Linked DNA regions of Methanotorris formicicus Mc-S-70. The main gene of each other region encodes a partner of the protein of the gene in region 2 in a complex. Links are inferred from orthologs where the notes say so. Each region holds a gene or a part of one and is shown on either strand. Other genes may lie near its edges.

The links.
Region 1: the proteins of psmA (region 2) and METFODRAFT_RS03835 are in contact, whole or in part, in a cryo-EM structure (PDB 6HE5), measured with the Archaeoglobus fulgidus proteins. The link is inferred for Methanotorris formicicus Mc-S-70 from one-to-one orthologs. Residues at the interface, in WP_010877997.1 of Archaeoglobus fulgidus: Ala30, Arg33, Gly34, Ala35, Asp51, Arg53, Val54, Lys66, Ser79, Gly80, Leu81, Val82, Met166; in WP_010879468.1 of Archaeoglobus fulgidus: Asp391, Leu392, Lys393, Gly394, Met396, Phe397, Val398.

Annotation. Positions count from the first base shown.
Region 1 is NZ_AGJL01000015.1:21,374-30,184, forward strand. What follows is about bases 3,585-6,501. They hold METFODRAFT_RS03835 (proteasome-activating nucleotidase), read right to left. Parts: upstream 5,697-6,501; coding sequence 4,473-5,696; downstream 3,585-4,472. Other genes in these bases: METFODRAFT_RS03825 (DUF262 domain-containing protein), read left to right, coding at 3,608-3,847; METFODRAFT_RS03830 (hypothetical protein), read left to right, coding at 3,789-4,451; METFODRAFT_RS03840 (multiprotein bridging factor aMBF1), read left to right, coding at 5,913-6,395; taw2 (tRNA(Phe) (4-demethylwyosine(37)-C(7)) aminocarboxypropyltransferase Taw2), read right to left, coding at 6,398-6,501. Also shown: METFODRAFT_RS03805 (thiamine-phosphate synthase family protein), read right to left, coding at 1-368; METFODRAFT_RS03810 (hypothetical protein), read right to left, coding at 381-647; trpD (anthranilate phosphoribosyltransferase), read right to left, coding at 661-1,677; eno (phosphopyruvate hydratase), read left to right, coding at 2,290-3,564; more of taw2, read right to left, coding at 6,502-7,156; METFODRAFT_RS03850 (hypothetical protein), read right to left, coding at 7,158-8,105; METFODRAFT_RS03855 (ATP-binding cassette domain-containing protein), read right to left, coding at 8,142-8,811. UniProt on the Methanocaldococcus jannaschii protein: ATPase which is responsible for recognizing, binding, unfolding and translocation of substrate proteins into the archaeal 20S proteasome core particle.
Region 2 is NZ_AGJL01000022.1:5,360-14,125, forward strand. Bases 3,988-6,859 are described here. They hold psmA (archaeal proteasome endopeptidase complex subunit alpha), read right to left. Parts: upstream 5,897-6,859; coding sequence 5,078-5,896; downstream 3,988-5,077. Other genes in these bases: rpl37A (50S ribosomal protein L37Ae), read right to left, coding at 3,988-4,199; METFODRAFT_RS04940 (ribosome assembly factor SBDS), read right to left, coding at 4,230-4,937; acs (acetate--CoA ligase alpha subunit), read right to left, coding at 6,589-6,859. In the rest of the region: METFODRAFT_RS04895 (hypothetical protein), read left to right, coding at 1-306; METFODRAFT_RS04900 (hypothetical protein), read left to right, coding at 309-1,007; METFODRAFT_RS04905 (dihydroneopterin aldolase family protein), read right to left, coding at 997-1,377; METFODRAFT_RS04910 (DHH family phosphoesterase), read right to left, coding at 1,392-2,393; METFODRAFT_RS04915 (prefoldin subunit beta), read right to left, coding at 2,449-2,796; METFODRAFT_RS04920 (KEOPS complex subunit Pcc1), read right to left, coding at 2,959-3,210; METFODRAFT_RS04925 (ribosomal biogenesis protein), read right to left, coding at 3,224-3,730; METFODRAFT_RS04930 (DNA-directed RNA polymerase subunit P), read right to left, coding at 3,732-3,872; more of rpl37A, read right to left, coding at 3,912-3,987; more of acs, read right to left, coding at 6,860-8,673. UniProt on the Methanocaldococcus jannaschii protein: Component of the proteasome core, a large protease complex with broad specificity involved in protein degradation. The M.jannaschii proteasome is able to cleave oligopeptides after Glu, Asp, Tyr, Phe, Trp, slightly after Arg, but not after Ala.

The DNA.
Region 1 (8,811 bases), on a different replicon or contig from region 2:
TATCTTCTCAACAAATCCTCATCAACAAACTTGTAGTTTGTTGTTGATTTTAAAACAGGATCACATACAATCTTAAAATCATAATGCCTCTTATATTTCAAAATCAAATCGATTGCATCTTTATTTAAAACACCAGTTTTAACAACAGAAACATCAAAATCTTCAAAAATTGCCTCTAATTGCTCTTCAATAATCTTCTTGGGTATATCCATTTTGTCATAAACCGCCCTATTATTTTGAGGAATGATGGAAGTTGTTATGGTTAGGGGGTTAACTCCTAAAATCTTTGCAGTTTTTGCATCTGCAATAACTCCTGCTCCACCAGTTGGGTCGTAGCCACCAATGATAAGGATATTATGTTTTTTCATTATTTCACCAAATTAAATGGATAATAAGTTTATATCCCTCAAATATCCCCTAATCCTTTCAATGTTCTCCTCTAAATACTTCATCCTTTCCAAATCATTTCTTGCCTCTTCGCCAGTTATAAATCCCTCTGATATATTAAACGCCAAATCCTTACTGCTATTTATGTTGTATTTCTCATACAATTTTCTCAACTCATTTTCCATTTCTTCCAATTCTTCAACAAAAACCTTTTTCATGGATTTTAAAATTAATTTATTATCAACATTAATTATTGGCATAGTATCATCCTTTTTATTTTTGAATGTTATTTGTGAACTCTACAAGTTTTTCTAATTTTTCCATTGCTTTTCCACTATCTATTGATTTCTCTGCCATCTTTATCCCTTCCTCAAGTGACTTCGCTTCATTACAAACATATAAAGCGGCAGCAGCATTAATTAAAACTATATCTCTTTTAGCCCCCTCTTTTCCATCTAAAATTTCCCTCAAAATTCTTGCATTTTCTTTTGCATCTCCTCCTTTCAATTCATCAACATTTGCTCTTTTAAATCCAAATTCTTCAGGAGTTATTGTATATGTTTTTACATCCCCATCTTTTAATTCAGAAATCTTTGTTTCTCCTGTTGTTGTTATCTCATCCATTCCACTTCCATGCACAACCATGGCTCCTTTTAACCCCAACAATTTTAAAACCTCTGCAATCTTCTCAGTTAAGTTTCCATCATAAACCCCAACAACTTGGTATTCAGCGTTTGCAGGATTTGTTAAAGGTCCAAGAACATTAAAGACAGTTCTTATTCCAATCTCCTTTCTAACTGGTAAGGCATGTTTCATAGCAGAGTGGTAAAGGGGAGCAAATAAAAACCCTATCCCTACTTTTTCTATGCATTCTTCAACCTTTTTTGGTGGAATGTCTAAATTAACTCCCAATGCTTCCAAAACATCCGCACTTCCACATTTACTACTTACACTCCTATTTCCATGTTTTGCCACTGCTACACAACAACCTGCAACAACAAACGCAACGGTTGTACTTATGTTGAATGTATTTAAATTGTCTCCACCGGTTCCACAAGTATCTACAAGTTTATCAACTTTTGGATTAATTTTTGTGGCAAATTCTCTCATAACCTTTGCAAATGATGCAATCTCTACTGGAGTCTCTCCTTTCATTCTTAAAGCTGTTAATATTGATGCTATTTGTGGTTGTGTGGCTTTCCCACCCATTATTTCATTCATAACTTCAATTGCCTCGCTCTCATCTAAATCTTTAAATTCAACAACCTTTTTTATAGCATCTGTTATCATATTTTCACCATTACATTTATTAATAATGTGTGAAATTCGCTTTCAATAAATTGCTTCAATTGATTAGTTTGTTTTTTATTTTAGTTTTTGTTATTTTTATTTTATTTATTGTTTTCTTGGATTATATTCAAACTTTTAAATATTTATTTTTTATTTTTAGGCAATTGGTAGTAAAAACATTTATATACGATGTACTATAGAAAACACAACTAGGTTCACCACTTAATTGTTGAATTCAACACTATTTTTTCCAAAATTATCAGATTTCTTTGAACTTAAAAGAACAATGGAATAAGTTTTCACAACTTTTTTATACATTAAAAATATTGCTAAATTCAAAGTATAGTTGTTTGCGTTAAATATTTAGGTGGAAACCTTCGGTTCGATGGACATAACTCTAATAAATTTGGAATAGACATAACTTATTTTTAAAATTTAGGGTAATGATACAACCATTCAAAATTTATGGTATATAAATATCCACTGCAACCTACGGTTGCAGGGAAGTTGAATAACAAAGTTATTCAACTAATTCCAATAAAATTCGCAAACAACTATATATATAATATCAACAACCATTTTTATAACGGAGGTGAAAATGTGTTAAAACACATTGATGATTCATTTGAAATTTACGATATTCATGCAAGAGAAATTTTGGATTCAAGGGGAAATCCAACAGTTGAAGTTGAGGTATTGACCCTTGGAGGAGGTTTTGGGAGAGCAATAGTTCCAAGTGGTGCATCAACTGGAACACATGAAGCATTAGAGTTGAGGGATAAGTCAAAGAGATTTGGTGGAAAGGGGGTTTTAGAGGCAGTTGATAACGTAAACTCAATCATAAAACCAGAATTAATTGGGTATGATTCAAGGATGCAGAGGGAAATTGATATTATCATGACTGAGTTGGATGGAACTGAGAACAAATCAAAATTGGGGGCTAATGCAATTTTAGCAGTTTCAATGGCAGTAGCAAAAGCAGCAGCAGATACGGCATCACTCCCACTCTACAAATACTTAGGAGGGTTTAACTCCTATATTATGCCGGTTCCAATGATGAATGTTATTAATGGAGGAAAACATGCTGGAAATGAACTTGATTTTCAGGAGTTTATGATAATGCCTGTTGGAACTGACTCAATAACAGAGGCAATAAGAATTGGGGCAGAAACATACCAAGCATTGAAAAAGGTTATTTTAGAAAAATATGGGAAAAATGCTGTAAATGTTGGAGATGAGGGAGGATTTGCTCCATCAATTAAAGATGCAAGAGAGGCATTAGACTTGCTTGTTGATGCTGCAAAGATGGCAGGTTATGAAGATGATATCGTATTTGCATTGGATTGTGCGGCAAGTGAGTTCTATAAGGATGGTTACTACATTGTTAAAGGAGAAAAATTAACAAGGGAGCAATTAATTGAATTATACAAAGAGTTGGTAAATGAATATCCAATAGTGTCTATTGAAGACCCGTTGCATGAGGAGGATTTTGAAGGATTTGCTATAATAACAAAGGAATTAAAAGGCATTCAAATTGTAGGGGACGATTTGTTTGTTACAAACATAAACAGATTGAGGAAGGGAGTTGAAGTTGGTGCTGCAAACGCTTTGCTATTAAAAGTTAACCAAATTGGAACATTGAGTGAGGCAATTGACGCTGCAAACCTTGCATTTAGAAATGGATATGGGATTGTTGTTTCCCACAGAAGTGGAGAAACAGAAGATACAACCATATCTGATTTGGCAGTTGCATTAAATGCAGGGCAAATAAAAACAGGAGCACCAGCAAGGGGAGAGAGAACAGCAAAATACAATCAATTAATTAGAATTGAGGAGGAGTTGGGTTATCCAAAATATGCTGGGAGATATTTTAGGGTGCCATTCTAAATTCTTTAATTTTTTTATTTTTTACCTGGGAGTGGGTGATAAAATGACAAGTAAAACAATTAGCATTAGGAGAATTATAAAAGAATGGAGTTCCTATAAAATACCTACAATTCAGAGAGGATTTGTATGGAATGAAGAAAGAATAAAGGATTTCTTCGAATCAATAATAAAAGGTTATCCCGTAGGTTCAATAATACTTTGGAGTCCTGAAGATGAATTTCCACATGTTCCACTTTGTGATTCCGATACTGAAAATAACTCAAACACTATATTTTATTCCTGAAATAGAAAAGAAAAAATTGGCAAAATGGTTCATATTATCATCTTATGCAGGGAGATACTCAAAAGATTCAAAAATTGAAAAATATATAAATATTATAAAAGATGATAACTTCCCAATTGATGAATTAATTAGAAAACTTGAAAATGAAGATAACTTTACAATTGATAGATTTATGAGAGATAAAGATAACTTTGCAGAATCTTTAAAAGTTCAAGGTAGAAAATACATGATGCTTTTAATGATTGCACTTTTCAAAAATAATGCAAGAGACTGGACAGTGCAAAATAGATTGGTGGTTGAAATTGTAAAAAATAGGGATTACCATAGACATCATATATTCCCAAAAGAATATCTTTCAGAATTCAATATTACTGACAAAGATTTAATAGATGACTTAGGAAATATAACAATAATTGACCGAGTAATAAATGAGTCTATAAATTCAAACAATCCAAAAGAATATCTTCAAAATTATAAAAATTTCCTTAAAGAACATTTAATATCTGAAAACGAGGAATTATGGTCTATTGAAAAATTTGAAGAGTTCTTAAAACAAAGAAAGGAGGGTATATATAATTTAGTTTATAATTTATTCTTGAAATAAAATTTTTTGAAAAAATAAAATTTATCTATACAACACTTCCAAATGTGGAGATATAACTTCTCCTTTTCTCTTTTTACCTATGATTTTATCCACTGCCTTCATGAAATCATCCATTGTTACATACTCCCTTCCTTCTCTAATTGCAAACATACCTGCCTCTGTGCAGATGGCTTTTAATTCTGCCCCTACGCAACCTTCTGTCATTTTTGCGATTTTCTTTAAATTTATGTCCTTCAAGTTCATCTTTTTTGTATGTATTTTTAATATCTCCAATCTTCCTTCCTCATCTGGTGCAGGAATTTCTATGATTCTATCAAATCTTCCAGGTCTTAATATTGCTGGGTCTAATATGTCCAATCTGTTTGTTGCTCCAATAACTTTGACATCCCCTCTTGCTTCAAATCCATCCATCTCCGCTAAGAGTTGCATTAATGTCCTCTGAACTTCCCTATCCCCACCTGTTAAAGCCTCTGTTCTTTTTGCAGCAACAGCATCAATTTCATCAATGAATATTATTGATGGTGCTTTTTCTTTTGCCAATTTAAAGACATCTCTAACCAACTTTGCACCTTCTCCAATGAATTTCTTTACAAGTTCTGAACCAACAATTTTTATGAATGTTGCATTGGTTTCTGCTGCAACTGCCTTAGCAAGCAATGTCTTACCAGTTCCCGGAGGTCCATATAAGAGAACTCCTTTTGGAGGTTCAATACCAATCTTTTCAAACAATTCTGGATTCTTTAATGGAAGTTCAACAACTTCTTTGATTTCTTGGATTTGTTTTGCCAATCCACCAATATCGCTAAATGAAACTCTTGGTCTTTCATCAATCTCCATAGCCATTGCTCTTATATCTTTTTCTTTTGGAAGAATGTCTACTACAGACAATGTCTGCTGGTTTAAACAAACCCTTGCTCCTGGCATTAACTCCTCTGGATTTACGAATTGAGAAACATTAACCAAAAAATGCGGTCCTGTTGAACTCTTTACAACAACTTTTCTATCGCTAACTTTTTCAATGATTGTTCCAATTATCAATGGAGGGACTCTCAACCTGTCAAGTTCTCTCTTTAGGATTTCATTTTCTTTTATTAATTGTAAATTCTCTCTCTCCAAGTCCCTCTTTTCCATCTCCATTCGTAAAAGTTTGCTTTCCAATTCGGCAATATATGCTTTCTCTTTAAATTCATTTAAATCTATTTTTTCATTGTTTTCTTTTATATCGTTGTATTCTTCATAAGCCATTATATTACCTCCATAAATATATAATGAAAAATAAAATATATATGTGTTGTGAAAATTGGTAATATTTTTAAATTCTAATCTATTAATATCAAAATTTTATAATATTAAATACCTTAATAATATATTTAATATCCATGCTTACGTATTTATATTTAATGGTTAATTGGTATTTCTGTAAAAATCTTCAGCATTCTTTGTTTGAAAGGTGAATTGGATATGAACATTTGTGAACTTTGTGGGAAAGAGACAACAAAATTATACAAAGTTAGGATTGAAGGCGTTGAAATGACTGTGTGTAAGGAATGTGCAAAATTTGGAGTTACCCCAAAAAGTTATTCAAGGTTAGGGGTTGCCAAAACCCCTACTTCAAAAACCACATCTACAAAAAAATCAAAAAGACCTTATAAGGATTTATTCGATAACTTAAAAACGCTTGTCGAGGATTATGGTGATGTTATAAGAGAAGCGAGAGAGGAAAAGGGATTGACTATTGAAGAACTTGCAAAGCGTGTAGGGATTAAGGTTTCTACCCTCCATAAAATAGAGAGAAATGAATTAGAGCCAGAAGAAAAATATGTAAAAAGATTGGAGAAGGAATTGGGTATAAGCTTATATGAAGAAGGAGACATTGATTATAGTGCAAGTAGTGGAGATGAGGGATTAACCCTTGGCGATTTCATAAAAATAAGGAGAAAATGATTTTAATTTTTATTTATTCTTTCAAACTCTGCATCAACAACAACATGCCAAACTCCGGGGGCGTATTTTTTTATTTTAAATATTTTATAACCAACTAATTTATAGTTATTTTTTTCTGCATAGAACTTTAACCTTTCAATGGGTCTGATGTTGATAATCTTCTCTGCAACAGTTTCGTGGTAATGAATAATCCCCTTATCCTTTAAAAATTCAAAAGCCTTATCTAAGAACTTGTGTGTTTTATGGACGTAGCCCATTATTATTCTATCCGCAATATCCTTAAACTCAACCTTCCTATTATCGCTTAGAATTGGGACAACATTATTCAATTTATTTAATTTTATGTTTTCACAGAGGTAATGGTAAGAGGTAGGATTTATTTCAATTGCATAAATCTTTTTTGGCTTTGAATGTTTTGCCATTGGAATTGTGAAATATCCAATCCCAGCAAACATATCTACAACAACCTCATTTTCATTGCTAATTTTTGCCATCCTTTCTCTTTCTTTAATATTCCCCATACTCCACATAACTTTTTTAACATCAATTTTAAATAAACACCCATGTTCTTTGTGGATGGTTTCTGTTTCATTCCCATAGAGTATTTTTAAATGTGGTGTTCTAAAATCTCCAGTTATTTGTGCTGTATATTTTGCAATTGTCTTGCATTTTGTTTTTTCTACGAGGTATTTTATCTCTTCTTCATTTAGATTATCCTTAACAATTAAAATATCCCCAATTTTTTGATATTTTATTCTCATATTATCCCACAAAGATACTTATTAAAGCAACAAATAGGATTGTTATAAAAACCCTCGCCAATGTTGAGATGAGCATCAAATTCGTCCCGTCTTTAAACCCATAAATTCCAACATAATATGGAATTAGCCATCTAATCATGGTTATACTCGATAATATGGAACCAAATAATAATGCCCTTATAGCCCTAAATGCATCAATAGTTCCTTCTTTCAACATTGCTCCTGCCATTGTGTAGGATGCTATGGCATTAATCATTGAAGTTATTGATATCGTTAATTCCTCTGTTGAAAATGGCAAAAATCCTATGTAATTTTTTATAAAGTTTGTTAAATAATCAAATATTCCAATTTCAATTAAAAAAGATGTTAGAATTGATGCAATAATCATTGTTTTTAAAATTTGGGAAGAGTTCTTTATGGTCTTTTTTAGTGCATTTTTTAAAGCATGTTTGTAATTTACCTTAATATTCTGTTTTTTCTTATTACTTGCTTTTGTATTTCTCTTTATTAAGGCCTTCCCCAATAATGCAAAAAATAGCGTTTGGAGTAAACCAATCAAAACTAAAATAAAAAAATATATTAATCCCCAATTTCCCAATGTAGCCAACAAAACAGGCAATACAGAATCCCAATGCCTCAACATCGCAGGAAATGCATCTATTAATGAGGCGATATATAATTCCTTCTTATCTATTGCCCCATTCCTATAAAAATCAGCGAGCATGATATTTGCAGTCCTTGGGTCTATAAATGCAGTAGTTATCGCTATTCCACATTCCTCTGGAAGATTTGCAAGTTTTATAAAGATATTTCCAATAAAGGACATTTTTCCAATGATACCAAACTCTATCAAAATTTCTGCAACAAATACTCCTACAATTAACCCAGGAACAGAGTATTTTAAAAATATTAAACTAAGTTCAAGAGTAGAGAGGATTAATTCCATCATAAAATTTTATTTGGAAACCTAACTATTTATAGTTAATTAGCATTTTTCTTCCAAATATCTTCTTAAATTCTTTCTAACTTCCCCAATAGTAAATCCCATTTCAATAGGCAACTCATCTTTATCTCTCAAAACCTCAATCAAATGAGCAACTCTCGGCAATCTTAAATTTGCCTTTCTTATTGTCTCAACATCTTCAAAGACCTCTTTTGGAGTCCCACTTTTTATTATTTGTCCTTTACTCATCACATAAACCCTATCTGCGTAAATTGGGACCAAATCAACATCATGGGTTGATACTATAATCGTCATTCCTTTTTTATTTAACTCATATAGCAATTTCATAATTTGAGATGCTCCAATTGGATCTAAGCCTGCCGTTGGTTCATCTAAAACAATAACATCAGGCTCCATTGCTAAAATTCCAGCGATAGCGACCCTCTTTTTCTGCCCGCCACTTAAATGATGAGGGGGTTTGTTCTCAAAGGCCTCCATTCCTACGGCTTTTAATGATTCTTTAACCCTCCTCTCAACCTCCCCCTCATCCAATCCCAAGTTTAAAGGCCCAAAGGCAACGTCCTGCTTAACTGTTGGGGCAAATAGTTGATCATCTGGATTTTGAAATACGATGCCTACTGTTTTCCTAACCTCAATTAAATCTTTTGAATTGTATTTTATTGATTTTCCTTTAATTAAAATTTCTCCTTTT
Region 2 (8,766 bases):
GAAATTATAAAAAATAGGATAAAATTTAAAAATTACAACCTAACTATTGGGAATTATAGCATATCTAATGGAAATACAAATGGCGATTATGTTTTGGCTTCGACTGTGGTTTTAATGAATAGAACTGAAGGTTGGTATGGAATCTATGAAGATGGTGGAACTTTAAAAATAACTGATAAATACTTTATGAGTGAGGAGGAGGCACTTAATTATCTAAATTTAAATAAAAATAATAAAGGCATTGCAATTTACTACTTCAAAAGTTCTGTGCCAATAAAGGTTTCACTTAAAGTTTATGGTGGTTAATTATGTATCTATCCCAAACTATGATTACGTTGGTGTTGTTGTTGTTTTTAACAGGAACTTTGGTTTATCAAACAATAGATCTCCATAAGGAAGCAGTATTAAATGAAATGAAAGCATCTGATGTTGATTTAAAATCCTCTGCAGTTGAGCATGTTGTCAATAACGCACTTCCTAAGATATTCAATAAGGCGTTGAATGATGCTGAACTTTACGTTATTGAGAGATATAATAATGGGGAGCGAAATCCATTTTTTGACAATACAAGTGATGCATTGAAGTTTATAGAAGAGAGGGCAGAAACTTTAACAATCCTCTATTTAAACAACGTAAGTGAAAAGTACAGTAAAATGGGATATGGACTTGATTATATTTTTGACATAAAGAACATAACAATGGTTGATGGATTTACATTTAAAGTGGATTATGTGTTTAGTTATGATATTACAAAGGATGGTATCTATAAAATAAGAAATATAAATAACACAACATACGTTACCGTTAAAACATTGGTAGATGCGTATCATTATATAAACAGTATCCAATCAGATAAAAATAAGAAAAAAGGTTCAAAAGGCAATACCACACTCCTCTACATCTCCCCATCTACATTTGTGGAAGACAACAACTCCCCTTCAATTGTTGATATGCTCGCTAACAACACTAACCTCACGTGGGGTTATGGGATAAAACCTATGAGGTAATTTCTTCAACATACATCAAAGGATAATCCAACTCCTCTATATATCTTAACCTCAAAATAGCAGTGGTTTCATTTACCTTTATCTTTAATCTAACATCAAGCATTTCTCCGGTTAAAGATAGGTATTTTCCATCCTCAAAGTTACCGTTTATCTTAACCTCAATATCTTCCACACATGGCTGGTTTTTCATGGATTCTTCAATTGCTTTTTCAAGAGTTTCTTTGCTGTTTAAACTCACCGGAGTTCCAACAAATTGGTGGAATAAGGCTCCTAAAGTAATCCCCCCTTCAAAAACAGCCCTTTCTCTATCTGTTAAATTTTTGAAATAACTTTTAAACACTTCATTCTCTTCAATTCTTTTTTTTGCCATTAAATTCACCTTATTTATTTTTCCCATTCTTCCTTAAACCTTTTAAAACATAAATTTAAAACCTCTTTTATAACTTCATCCTTATCTTTCTTCCCACCATAGGGGGCATTTAATCCTGCCGCTTCTTTATGCCCACCTCCTTCTCCCCCAAGTTCTTTTCCTATTTTTTCCATTAAAGAGCCGAGATGGACTTTTTTTGAAATATTTTTCCTACATCTTGCACTAACCCTTACTTCCCCTTCTCTCTTCCTAACTGCCACAACAAAGGCAATATCTGCCCCTATACTAACGATGGTTTTTGCACACGATGCCTCATGGGAACTTACATGGGATAGGGCAACACTAATACCATCCACCTCCCTAATCTCCATTCTACTACATGCCTTTAAATGAGCAATCCTCTTACTCCTATCACTTTCTTGAGAGAGTAGGTAGAGGATCTTTTGGAAACTTATGCCTTTTATAAGATATGCTAATATACCAAATGTCCTTTCATTTGCAAGTTTTAGGTGTTTTGTATCATATAATATCCCACATAACAATGCAATCCTTATATTTTTTGGAGGGAATACGTTGAGCTTCCTAAAAATTTCAGATATGATTTCGCAAGTGGATGGAGATTTTTCATCGACAATATAAAACTTGCATAGATTAACCAAATCAGTTTTTTTGTGGTGGTCGATTAAAACAACATCACAATCCTTCAATTTATTTTCATCAACACTCAACTGGTTTATTGATGAAGTATCCACCAAAACAACGGTTTTTGGTAATTTTGGATATTCAACAACTTCAACATCCTCATCAATTTCCTCTAAGATATTCCTTGATAACTTACTTATAGAGTTTGTGGATATTTTGAAATTTCCAGATGGATTTAGTGTTTTTGCAAGATACTTCAATGCAATACATCCCCCAACTGCATCTGGGTCTGCATTGTGGTGACACAAAAATAGAATTTCATTGTTTTTTAAAAATTTTAGTAGATTCTTAACACTTTCCCGAGTCGGTTCCATGGTATTCACCAAAAATAGCATTAAAGCCTAAAGAAAAAATAAATAAAATAAATTTTTACTGTGCTGCGGTGGATGTTATTGCCTGCTGTAATTTTTCTTGTAGTTCGCTTAATCTTTTTTGCATCTTTTCTTCCTGTTTAGTTAATGTCGATACTCTTAATTTTAAGGTCTCTAATTTTTCTTCCAATTCCTTTTTAATATCTTCCTTATTTCTTTTAACAAAAATGCCTCCAGCCATTTTATATACTTCATCTCCTACGGCTTTTCCCAACTCTTCCAATGCCTTTTCAATTTCTTTCATCTGAACTTCCATTTGCTGTTTTTGCATAACGATCATTTGTAATTGTTGTTGAAGTTGTTGAAATTGTAAAATTTGATTCTGTACACTTGGTGGCAATTCCATACTTTCACCTAAAAATTATTTTTTTATTTATTTATGTCGTTTGCAGAAATTTATCATTCACTCAACACAACAAAGAACGATAAATTTTTATGTAAAATGAGATTATGCTATTTATAATGCAAACGACTATATTTATCTTTTATACCTAATACTTAAAATAATTTATCCTTTGCAGATTTTATAGATATTCTCTGAAACCTTTATCCACCTTAAATAGGAATATAACGCTGCTCTTAAAATACTTAAATCTTCTGCAGTAATTTGGATGTTTAAGACGTTAGAATTTAGTTGCATAGTACCTTTTGATTTTATCTGGGATTCTAAATGCTCTAATAACATACTTTTATAAACAACTTCTGCCTCTTCAGGAGAATCAAACTTAATCTCCAAACAAAAAGAATTTATCTTCGACATTTTTTCACATTGATTATTTAATATCAATTTCATCAAAAGTCTTTATGGATTTAACTCTTATCAAAGGCCCTACTTTTCTATCGTTTTTATAGAACTGTATGAAGAAAAGAACCTTTTTCTCCGTTGGAGGAATATCTTCAAAACCCATAACAAAATCACTATCTACAAACTTAAATCCATAATCCAAAAACAAATCACAATATTTCTTTGTATTCTCGGTATATTCAACTGCCAATCCGTTGGTGTTGTATACTTTTTCCCCACAAACTTCCTTTTGTAATTTAATTGATATGAACATTGATAATACTCTATTCCCTAAAACATCATAAATTTTTAACTTCCCGGGATTTCCTTTAAATTCCTCTATGAGTATAACTTTATCGTAACTTTCAAAAATCTCCCTTAAAGGAGTTTTTCCCCTTGTTAAGTACTCGATATTTAAAACTCTTGCTAAATCATTGGCAAAACTTCTCGTTCTTTGGGAAGGTTTTCTTGATGTAGTTATTATCATATTGTCCATATTACCTCGCCTTTACCAACTTGACCACTTTTGGTCTCAACTTTATCAATATTTTGCTACTACAGTAGGGGCATTTTGCCTTTGAACCTAACTCATCTAAGGTAATTATTTTTTTACAATTTACACATCTGTACTCTACCATACAACCACCAAAATAGTATTATAAAAAATTAAAAAAGAATTAGATTTCTTTCTTCTTGCTTTCAATGACTCTTCTAATTGCCTTTGTAACAACTTTACCAGCACCTGTCTCTGGGGTGTATGCTCCGCCAGCAATTTTAGCCCCGCATTTACCGCACATCCAAATGGAGGTACTTACTCTCTTTAATTTTTGGAATCCACAAACTGGACATTTGTATTTTTTCTTTGCTTTTATTTCAACGTCTCTGACTCTTACTCTAATTTTTCTACCGTATCTTGGACCAAATCTCCCTGCAGGACCAACTTTCTTTGTGTGACTAAATACCATTACTACCACCTATTTTTTGTTTTTTTAAATTTACATGCCGTATCTTTTTAATACCTTTGTTTGGACATTTCCTTTTGTAACTTTGTTTAAATGAGCGTAAAACTCTGCTTCAATACCACTTGGAATTTCTATAACAACAATTAAAGAACCATCAGGTTGCCATTCTTCCTGCTTTACAGATCCATATTGATGGAGTATATGATAGGCATTTCCTGCAAATTCTGCGGGAATTTTAATAGCAATATCCCTTTTTTCAAACTTGATTGGCAGTATCTTCCTAAGTTCTTTTATTATTCTTGGAAGTTGTTCTTCAGGTCTTTTGTAAATATCTATACTAACACGGGCTTCTTCCAAAGCCTTCTCAATCCTCTTGGGTGGATGTGGAGTGTCAGTTTGTGGATTTATGGTGTTTTTTACAATTAAGGATATAATTTGTTTCTTTTTTTGTTCTTGCATCTCTTTTCTTTGTTGAGATGTGAGTTGAACATGCCCCTTTAATATGATTTGTTTTGCAATTTCTTTAACATCTGTTGTACCAAAAACTTTAAGAAGCGTGTCCTCTGGAGATTTTTCCCCTTTTCCAGAATCTTTATATATTGCTTCCATTGCCAAAATTTCAGAAATATCTATGTTCTGCCCTTCCTTAAATTTTGCGGCTAAGTAAGGGTCTACCAATATTTCAAACTTTTCTCCATGTGATTGATATCTTGCAATAACGGCCTTATCTACGGACACCATAATAATCCCTTCTTTTTATTTATATATCTTTCTATTATTTTATGGTTAACACTATAAACAAAACAATAGAAAAATCATAAAAATGGAATGAATATTTAAAAAATCAGTTTGGAATTAAAATCGATTTTCAATATTATAATTTATTGGAAATCTTCTTCTTTTTCATCATTTTCAGCATTATCTTCATTTTCTTCTACATCTTCTTCTTGTTTCTTTTCTTTTTCTTTCTCTTCCTCTATTTTCTCCTTAACTATGTCCACTAGCTCTTTAATCTTTTCGCATGGAATCTTCTCCACCATCTTTTCATCATCTTTTATAACAACCATATCTACATTTTCAGGTTTTAACTCCTCTGTTGTTTTACTTAATACGTATATTGCTAATTCCATAGCCTCTTCAATATTTAAATCTTCACTATATTTTTTCTCTAAAATTTCCATTGCAATTGGTCTTCCAGAACCTATTGCCGTTGCTTTGTATTCAATTAATGCTCCACTTGGATCTGTTTCAAATAACCTTGCACTGTGCCTATCAATTCCAGCAATTAAAAGTGCTACACCAAAAGGTCTTGCCCCCCCATGTTGTGTATATGCCTGCTTTATATCGCAAATTTTCTTTGCCAATGCTTCAACAGTTATCGGTTCTCCATAATTAACTCTGTTTATTTGTGCCTCAATTCTTGCCCTATCAACTAAAACTCTCGCATCTGCAACTAAACCTGATGTCGCTGCTGCGATGTGGTCATCAATTTGGAAGATTTTTTCAATTGAACTGATTTCAATTAAACTACTTGTTATTCTTCTATCCACTGCTAAAACTACCCCACTTTTACACTTTATTCCAATTGCTGTAGTTCCTCTCCTCACAGCCTCTCTGGCATATTCTACTTGGTATAACCTTCCTTCTGGGCTAAATACTGTAATTGCTCTGTCATAAGCAGATGCTGGAACCATTTGCATACTTTTACCTCCAATTTTCACAAATTTTTAAATTTCTATGCTATTAATATTTTTTGAAGAAAATCAATTATCAGAATTCGTTTGTATTTTTTTGTTTTTCACAATTCCTTAATCAAAAAACAAATACTACCTACTTAATAATATTTATAATTATTTAACTTATTAGTGTATTTATAGATAGTGGTTTTTAAGTTTTTTAATTTTTATATTGCATGTGTTGATTTATGACACAATTTTATCATAACATTTATATATGAGAAAATTCTAATAACCATTAGAGATTTTAATAACAATTCAAGTTGATGAACATGATACCAGTTAACATATCTGAAGATGCATTAGAGTTTATTAAGAAAAAATTGGAAAAGGCAAATGCCGATTCCATAGTAATATATTTTGCAGGATTTGGTTGAAGAGGACCTAAATTTGGAGTAGGGATTATAAAAGAGCCCCGCGAAGATGATGAATTGGTTTATGATGGTGAATTTAAGATTTACCTTGATAAGGTAGCAAAAGAGTTCTTAAATGAGGTAAATTTAATATTGAAAAAATCCTTCCTTCGCGGGGAATATTTAGCAGTTAAGGGATTTGGTGGAGGGTGCTAACCCAAGAACCCATTTTGGGATTGGGTTGGTTAAAAACCCTCCATAAGTTTACTATTTTACTTAATTTTATTTTATTTTTGCTTTTGTTTATTTTTTCAATATTATCAACGCATCCCCTACACAACATCCTTTTCCATCTTCTTTTACAAACACGGGATTCATATCAATCTCTTTTATCTCATCATATAATTCCATGATTACCCCAAGTTTTACAATCAAATCAACCACAGATTCAATGTCCCTCTTTGGTCTTCCTCTAACACCTTCTAATATTTTATAGGATTTTAATGATTTCAGCATTTCATATGCATATTCTTTTGTTATTGGGTAGATTCCAAATGAAACATCTTTTAATACTTCAACAAACACCCCTCCCAACCCAGTCATTACAACAGGCCCAAATATATCATCCCTTTTACCACCAATAATTATTTCCAATCCATCAACAAACTCCTCAATTAAAACACCCTCAATAATCCCTTCAATTTCATTATCCTCAAAATATTTCTTTGCATTGTTGATAATTGTTTCAAATGCTTCCCCAACATCATCAGGATTGATAACTACACATCCAGCATCTGATTTATGCATTATATTTGGAGAGACAATTTTCATAACAAACCTATCGAGTTCTTTTGCATATCTTATTGCTTCTTCTTTATTCTTTGCTATATATCCTCTTGGGATTTTAATGCCATGGAGTTCCAAAAATTTCTTTGCAGTATATTCATTCAGATTGGCAAATAATTTTTCAATGGTTTCTTTGTTATTGTTTTTTATCTCTTCAAACTCTTCCTTAACTTTTTCCAAATATTCATCCCAATCTTCTTTTGTTTTCATTTTGCTGTATTTGTATAGATAAGATAATGCCTCAACCCCTGATTCAGGGGTAATATAACTTGGAATACCATTCTTTCTCAAATAACTCTTTGCTCCTTTTATTGAAACTCCTCCAACAAAAGATGTTACAATAGGCTTTTTATTGGATTTTAATTTCACAATCTCCTCAGCAACCTCCAATGGTTTGGTCATCTCTTGGGGGGTTAGGATAATCAATAACCCATTTACATTTTTATCTTCCATTAAACTACTAATTGCATTTTTATACCTCTCTGTATCAGCATCTCCAATAATATCAAGTGGATTGCTTATTGTTGCAGTTTTTGGGAGTTTTTTTCTCAATTTCTCTTTTGTTTTCTCCTCAAAATTCGCCAATTTAATGCCATATTTTTCACACATATCTGTAGCCATGACTCCAAAACCACCGGCATTTGTAACAATGCCTATTTCATTAGATTCCATAAGTGGTTGTGTTGAAAAGATATGCATTAGATTTACAAGTTCTTCAAATGTTTCTGCTCTCAAAATTCCTCCTTCTTTAAACGCCGCAGAGTAAATCTCATCACTCCCTGCCAAACTTCCAGTGTGGGAAGATACTGCTTTAGATCCTTCCTCAGTTCTTCCACTTTTTAATGCAATAATTGGTTTTACCTTTGATAGTTTTTTTACAGCATTCAAAAATCCCCTATCTTTTATCCCTTCAATATACAAAACCACAACCTCTATTGTTTCATCACTCATCAAATATTCCATCAAATCGCTCTCTTGGACATCAATCTTATTACCAATGCTAATGATTTTTGAAAATCCAAGGTTCAATAATGGAGAGATATCCAATATGGCGGTTAATACTGCACCACTTTGTGATATTATAGATATGTTTCCTTTATTTGGAAATATCTTCCCAAATGTTGCATTTAAGTTGTTGTAGGTGTTCATTATACCAAGGCAATTAGGACCTATCGTTGCGATGTTGTATTTTTTTATAATTTTTTTCACTTCCTCCTCTAACCCACAATTCCCAACTTCAGAAAACCCAGCGGATATTATAACTGCCCCTTTAACCCCCTTCTCCCCACACTCTTCCATAACCTTTGGAACTGCCTGGGCAGGAACAACAATTACTGCTAAATCAACTTCATCATCCACATCTAATATAGATTTGTAACATTTTAGTCCAAAAATCTCATCATACTTTGGATTTATTGGATATAACCTCCCCTCAAATGACATGAGGTTCTTCATTATAGAATAACCAACCTTCCCCTCTGTATTTGATGCCCCTATAATGGCTATTGATTTTGGATTAAAAATTGCATCAAAATTTTTCATTTTCCCCCTCGAAGAACTTCTAAAAACAATAAAATTTTTGTATTCTATGGTTTTTATAGTTTTAGTTGTATAGTTAAAGATTTATAGCATCAA